DNA from 2 places in the Exiguobacterium sp. s46 genome. Region 2 is predicted to be linked to the other one. Evidence: a T-box and tRNA genes for the amino acid it is inferred to sense, from the RefSeq annotation. Region 2 holds a T-box; the other holds one or more tRNA genes.
The links. The T-box of region 2 lies ahead of leuS (leucine--tRNA ligase). A T-box ahead of a tRNA ligase gene usually reads a tRNA of that ligase, here a tRNA-Leu.
Positions count from the first base shown of each region.

Region 1 (3,420 bases), 570 kb from region 2:
TCGCGACGCCAACTGGAGGAACCGTCACACAATGGGCTTCCGATCGTTATCAACCCGAGTGGACTGATGAAGAACGTCCAACAGGTTCGTTATTTCAGCTAACGGAAGCGACGGAATGGAAAGCACTTGATGAGCGAACAGAAGTGACTGGACGGTTACTTGGTGGGTGTCTGGAGACGATTCGCCATCTGATTGGGACACCGTATGGAGATGTGCAGCGTTTCCAGCGTGAAGAGATCAACGGAGAACCGATCCTCTGGTACTTTGAGGTGTCTGAAGCGAATTCTGCAGAGGTACACCGGACGCTGCGACAAATGGCGTATGCTGGGTGGTTCGACCATGCGGCTGGCTTTTTATTTGGCCGTACGTCTGCAAGGATTATAGAAGATCTGACATGGCTAGACGTATATCAATATCTCGCGGATGAGACGGGCTTACCAGTCTTATATGATCTTGACATCGGTCATCAACCGCCACAGTTGACGTTAATCAATGGAGCGACGGGGACGGTTCGTATTCAAGGGAAAGATTCACGAATCGATCTTACGTTCAACTAAAAAGGAGAGCACGCAATGGCACGTCGTAAGTTTCAAGCATTAGGCGTTTATAAACGCGTCCATATCAATCCTGAGACACGTCGAATGACGTTACCTGAACCATTTTACGATGCACTTCGTCTAGAAGATGAATTGCTGATTGCACAAGTCGGAGATGTTCTCGTCATGCGACGTCCGGGGGAGGTCGTCGAGACAGAAACGGAATTATTGAGCGAACTCGTAGAAGATGGATTCACGGGTACAGAGCTTGTCCAGGAATTTGCCTACCGGCGTCAGCAACAAGAACAACGATTACGTCAACAAGTCTTGCAGGATGAAGAGGATGACCATGCTGCTCAACTGAAGATCGAGCTATAACGGAAAGAAGGAGTGGGGCAGATGCGTCGCAGAACAAAAATTGGAATCGGAGTCATCGGATCCGGATTAGTAGCAGCGAGTTATTATTTTTATGAGATGGCAATCGCTACGAATCCAAAGCCATTCTTATCGAATAATCGAGATTTGAGTGACGAGATGGTCCGATTGATGCAACCTGGTCAGACGTGGATCAAGGAGCAACCGCTTGAGCGGATCGAGATTGAAGCGAAAGACGGCTTAACGTTACGCGGGCATTTCCTTCCGTCACCTGTTCCGTCAGATCGGATCGTCATTCTCGTGCATGGGTACGGAGGCGTCGGAACGGATTTAGCCGGATTCGCCTATCTGTACCATCAGGCCGGTTTCCATGTCATGATGCCCGATAATCGTGGACACGGGATGAGTGACGGTCACTATATCGGATTCGGATGGCATGACCGGGAAGATTGTCTCAGTTGGTCGAACTATCTGATTGAACGGATCGGACAGGAGGCGAAACTATTCCTGCATGGCGTATCGATGGGAGGGGCGACCGTATTGATGACGAGTGGCGAACAACTCCCGCCACAAATCAAAGGAATCATTTCTGATTGTGCCTATACGTCCGTCAATGCAGTCCTTGCGTATCAGATGAAGCGGATGTACCGTCTACCTCACTTCCCGTTTTTAGGGATGACGAGTGTATTGACGAAGCTAAAGGCAGGTTATACGTTCCGTGAAGCATCTGCGCTGAAACAGGTCAAAAAGGCACAAGTACCGATTTTGTTCATCCATGGTGGGGCGGATACATTCGTACCGACAGACATGGTGTATGAGCTGTATGAAGCTTGTCCGACGGAAAAAGAGCTCGTCGTTATTCCGAATGCCGCTCACGCGATGGCCTATTTTGAGGATCCAGCATTGTATGATGATGTCGTCGAGAAGTTCGTACGTAACATCTTGCGAAATGATTGACAACTCAGTTCTTTACCCGCTATATTAATATCATAAATCAACGTCGTCGTGGCGGAACTGGTAGACGCGCTAGACTCAGAATCTAGTGGTGGCAACACCGTGGAGGTTCAAGTCCTCTCGGCGGCATAAATGATTGAAGGAGGCAATCCCAGCAAGGGATTGCCTCCTTTTTTGTTGCTGAATAGAAAACGATTACAACGAATAAAAATTCAGAAAAGTTTATCTTTTTAGAATTTTTCTGGTAAAATACGTTTTAAAGAGGGTACTCTTCAGGGAAAGTACTAAGTAGAGTTAACAATCTTTAACACATAGGAGAGGGGAAACAAACATGAAAAAAGGGAGTATCTTGTTAGCGCTCTTGATGAGCTGTGTTCTCGTACTTGGTGCATGTAGCATCGGTTCGAAAGAAGAAGAGTCGTCAGAAGGAAAAACGTACAAGGTCGGCATTGACGTCACGTATCCACCATTCGAATATAAAGACGGGGATACGTACAAAGGAATCGACATCGATCTCATGAAAGCAATCGCGAAGGATCAGAACTTCAAGATTCAATTTGAAGCGATGGACTTTAGCGGTATCATTCCGGCACTTCAAGCAAATCAATTGGACGTTGCCATTGCTGGTATGAGTATTACGCCAGAACGGAAGAAAGTCGTCACATTCTCGGATCCATACTTCAAAGCTGGTCTTATTCTAGTCGTCAAAGAAGATGAGAATGGTATTAAATCCGTCAACGATTTAAAAGGGAAAAAAGTAGCCGTCAAAAAGGGAACGACGGGTGCGAAATATGCAACGGATAACGCAGATAAGCTTGGCTTCACGGTCACACAGTTCAATGACAGCCCAGCGATGTTCCAAGAAGTGAAGAACGGTAACGCAGCAGCCTTGATTGAAGATTATCCTGTCATCTCATATGCCAACAAACAACAAAACCTTGGATTAAAACTTGTCGGAGACCGTCTCAACGGGGACAACTACGGAATCGCTGTCTTAAAAGGTGAGAACGAGGATCTGATGAAGAAAATCAACAAAGGACTTGCGAATCTGAAAGAAAACGGTGAATACGATAAAATCGTTGATACGTATCTGAAATAAGTCGCAAGGCGATAAGGGAGTGGGATAGCCAATGGAAGTGGTCAAAACCGCATTTCCATTTTTCTTGGAAGGGCTTCAAGTCACATTGTATATTTTCATCATCGCGGTCATCGTCGGCTTTCTGATTGGCTTAGTCGTCGCATTGATGCGGTTATCACCATCAAAAATCTTAAACGGGATCGCGATCGTCTATATCGATGTCATTCGCGGAACGCCGTTCATCGTTCAGTTATTCTTCATCTATTTTGGACTCAATTCGCTCGAATGGTTATCGATGGACCGGATGTATGCAGGGATACTGACGGTCGCAATCAATGCCGGTGCTTATTTTGCGGAGATCATTCGAGCTGGTATCCAGTCGATTGATAAAGGACAAACAGAAGCTGCGCGTTCACTCGGGATGACAGGGCGTCAAACAATGGTACAGATCATCTTACCGCAAGCATTCCGACGGAT
Region 1 is NZ_JACSMY010000001.1:1,134,626-1,138,045, reverse strand. Features, by position in the region: gene KNQ08_RS06115 (S66 family peptidase) at 1-557, shown strand, start outside; gene KNQ08_RS06110 (hypothetical protein) at 573-914, shown strand; gene KNQ08_RS06105 (alpha/beta hydrolase) at 936-1,868, shown strand; tRNA gene KNQ08_RS06100 (tRNA-Leu) at 1,911-1,994, shown strand; gene KNQ08_RS06095 (transporter substrate-binding domain-containing protein) at 2,197-2,964, shown strand; gene KNQ08_RS06090 (amino acid ABC transporter permease) at 2,996-3,420, shown strand, end outside.
Region 1: it has a tRNA-Leu gene. The T-box ahead of leuS (leucine--tRNA ligase) is inferred to sense a tRNA for this amino acid. The anticodon was not compared.

Region 2 (3,420 bases):
CGCCGAATTTTTGATACGCCTTATTCAGATCTCATCACGCCGTATGGCTATGGTGGACCGGAAATCATCGGTCAACTGACTGCGACTGAAATGCAGCATGCACGTCTATTGTTTGAAAGGTGGGCAAAGCGAGAAGCGATTGTCTCGGAAATGATTCGCTTTAATCCATTGACGGGAAATGAACGCTTCATGCGGGATTGGACGAAAGTCTCCTTCATCCGTCATACGACGAGTATCGATTTACGCCCTTCACTAGAGGACATCATGCAGACATTTCATAAGAAGACGAGAAGTATGATTCGCAAATCGCTTGCCTCTCCTTTAACCGTTAGAACAGGAACACGAGACGACCTACCTGTTTTTGTAGCGTTGTATCATGAAACAATGGACCGAAAGAATGCTTCGGCTCATTACTATTTTACGGACAGTTATTTTGAACAATTATTTGAAGCAAATCCACTCTGTGAGCCATTGTTACTGATTGCGGAAATCGACGGAGAACCTGTTGGTGGATACTTCGTATTGCTCGGAAAAGAATATGCCCACGGTCATTTGATTGGTTGTAAGCGGGACGAAGCGAAGATGTTCCCGAATCAGCGACTCGAGTACGAAGCGATTCTTCAGGCGAAAGCACGCGGTCTCGTCGAACAACATCTCGGGGGTGGATATCAAGAACGGGATAGTCTCTTTGAGAGTAAATGCCGTTACACCGGGTATCGTTTATTTGAGTATCATCAAGGAAAATCCATTCTTCAACCAGCCATATACGATCAGTTATGTGTACGATACGGGTCAGATGCTGATTCGGATTATTTTCCGGCTTACCGACAAACCAGTGTCCAAATGGCGACAAGTTAAACAGTAACTAAATGAAGAAGGATAAACGACTACATTGTGTAGTCGTTTTTTTGATATGCTGAAATCATGATAGATCAATTGAGGGGGATGTGTCTTGAAAAAACGAGGTCTTATTTTTGATATGGATGGGGTCATTTTAGATAGTGAAATTCGCTACTTTGAGGTCCATCAGCAGATGTTCAAAACGTTATCGATTCCGCTCGACCCGGTTCAGTATGCGACGTTCATGGGAAAAACAGGTGATGAGATGTGGGAAGAGCTTGTCGCCCAGCATCAGCTAAAAGAAACAGCTAGTGCGTTACTAGAAGAAGAACATCGGTTGTTTCAAATTCATGCAAAACCGGAGGAATGTGGTTTAAAAGAGGGAGTCAAACAAGTCATCGAGCAAGCGGCGTCTCTTGGTTACGATATCGGGATTGCCTCCTCGAGTTCGCTTCAAAAAATCGAACGCGTCATCCGTCATTATGAGCTTCCAATCACGCATTACGTCAGTGGAGAAGAAGTCGTGCGTTCAAAGCCTGATCCTGCGATTTTTCATCTTGCAGCATCACGAATCGGGCACGCGCCTGAAGATTGTCTCGTCATTGAAGACGCTGCAAACGGGATGATCGGCGCAAAAGCAGCAGGCATGGAAGTGATTGCGCTTCTCGATGATCGGATGCCGATGCAACGTCTAGAACAAGCGGATCATGTAGCACGATCGCATGCAGAAATCGAGGAAATTTTACGGAAGCGTTGACGCTTGAGGAAGAAACAGATTACACTAGGAAAAGATAGTCAATTGCATGGAACTGAAGTAGTAGGGGAAAGGTGCCGTCAAGAGAGCTGGTGGAAGGTGCGAACCAGTCGGTAACAACCGTGAACTCGTCAGGGAGCACGATTCGTGAAGTCGTAGTAGCGAATCCGGTCTTTCACACCGTTATCCGTGAATCAAGCGGTCTGTCATAGACAGACAACGTGGGTGGTACCGCGGAAGCCAAACCGGTCTTTCGTCCCTATTCCTAGGGGCGGAGGACCGGTTTTTTTAGATTAGAGGAGGAAAAGACATGCCGTACAATCATCGCGAAATCGAACCAAAATGGCAGGCGCGTTGGGATCAAGACAACGCCTTCGTCACGACAGAAGATCCAGAAAAAGAAGGGTTTTATGCCCTTGATATGTTCCCGTATCCGTCAGGTGCCGGTCTCCACGTCGGTCACCCGGAAGGCTACACAGCAACGGATATCCTCGCACGGATGAAACGGATGCAAGGATACAACGTCTTGCACCCGATGGGATGGGATGCGTTCGGATTACCAGCAGAACAATACGCCCTCGATACAGGGAATGACCCACGTGAATTCACAGCGAAAAACATCGAGACGTTCAAGCGTCAGTTGAAAGAACTTGGATTCTCCTATGACTGGGATCGTGAAATCAACACGACAGATCCGAAGTACTACAAATGGACACAGTGGATCTTTACGAAGTTGTATGAAAAAGGACTTGCGTTCGTGGACGAAGTCGCGGTCAACTGGTGCCCAGCACTCGGAACCGTTCTTGCGAATGAAGAAGTCATCGACGGATTATCTGAACGCGGAAATCATCCGGTCGTGCGTGTCCCGATGCGTCAATGGGTCTTGAAAATCACGGAATATGCGGATCGTCTTCTTGAAGATCTCGATGACCTCGATTGGCCGGATTCTGTCAAAGAGATGCAACGGAACTGGATCGGGAAATCAGAAGGTGCTGAGATCGATTTCACGATTGATGGACACAAAAAACAAGTCACGGTCTTTACGACACGCCCGGACACAATCTTCGGTGCGACGTACCTCGTGCTTGCGCCGGAGCATCCATTCGTAGCTGACATCACGACAGCGGATCACAAGGAAGCCGTCGATACGTACATTTCGCAAGTCCAAACGAAGTCGGACCTCGAGCGGACGGATTTAGCGAAGGAAAAAACAGGCGTCTTCACGGGTGCTTTCGCCGTCAATCCAATCTCAGGTGATCGTCTTCCAATCTGGATCGCTGATTATGTCCTTGCTTCGTACGGAACGGGTGCAATCATGGCGGTCCCAGGACACGATGAGCGCGATCATGAATTCGCGAAACAATTCGACTTGCCAATCGTTGAAGTCGTCGCGGGTGGAAACGTCGATGAAGCAGCCTATACAGGAGAGGGCGAACACGTCAACTCGCATATGCTTGATGGTCTTGGAAAACAAGAAGCAATCGAGACGATGATTGCTGAACTCGAAACGAATCAAGTCGGACGTAAGAAAATCACGTATCGTCTCCGCGACTGGTTGTTCAGTCGTCAACGGTATTGGGGCGAGCCGATTCCAGTCGTTCATATGGAAGATGGTTCGATGAAGACGCTCAGTCAAGAGGAATTACCGCTTGAACTTCCAATCATTCCGGAAATCAAACCGTCTGGTACAGGCGAATCACCACTTGCGCTTGCGGAAGACTGGTTGGATTATACGGATCCTGAAACAGGAATGAAAGGGCGTCGCGAGACGAATACGATGCCACAATGGGGCGGAAGCTGCTGGTATTATCTCCGTTTCATCGATC
Region 2 is NZ_JACSMY010000001.1:1,708,581-1,712,000, reverse strand. Features, by position in the region: gene KNQ08_RS08945 (peptidoglycan bridge formation glycyltransferase FemA/FemB family protein) at 1-858, shown strand, start outside; gene KNQ08_RS08940 (HAD family hydrolase) at 953-1,597, shown strand; T-box leader at 1,636-1,858, shown strand; gene leuS (leucine--tRNA ligase) at 1,905-3,420, shown strand, end outside.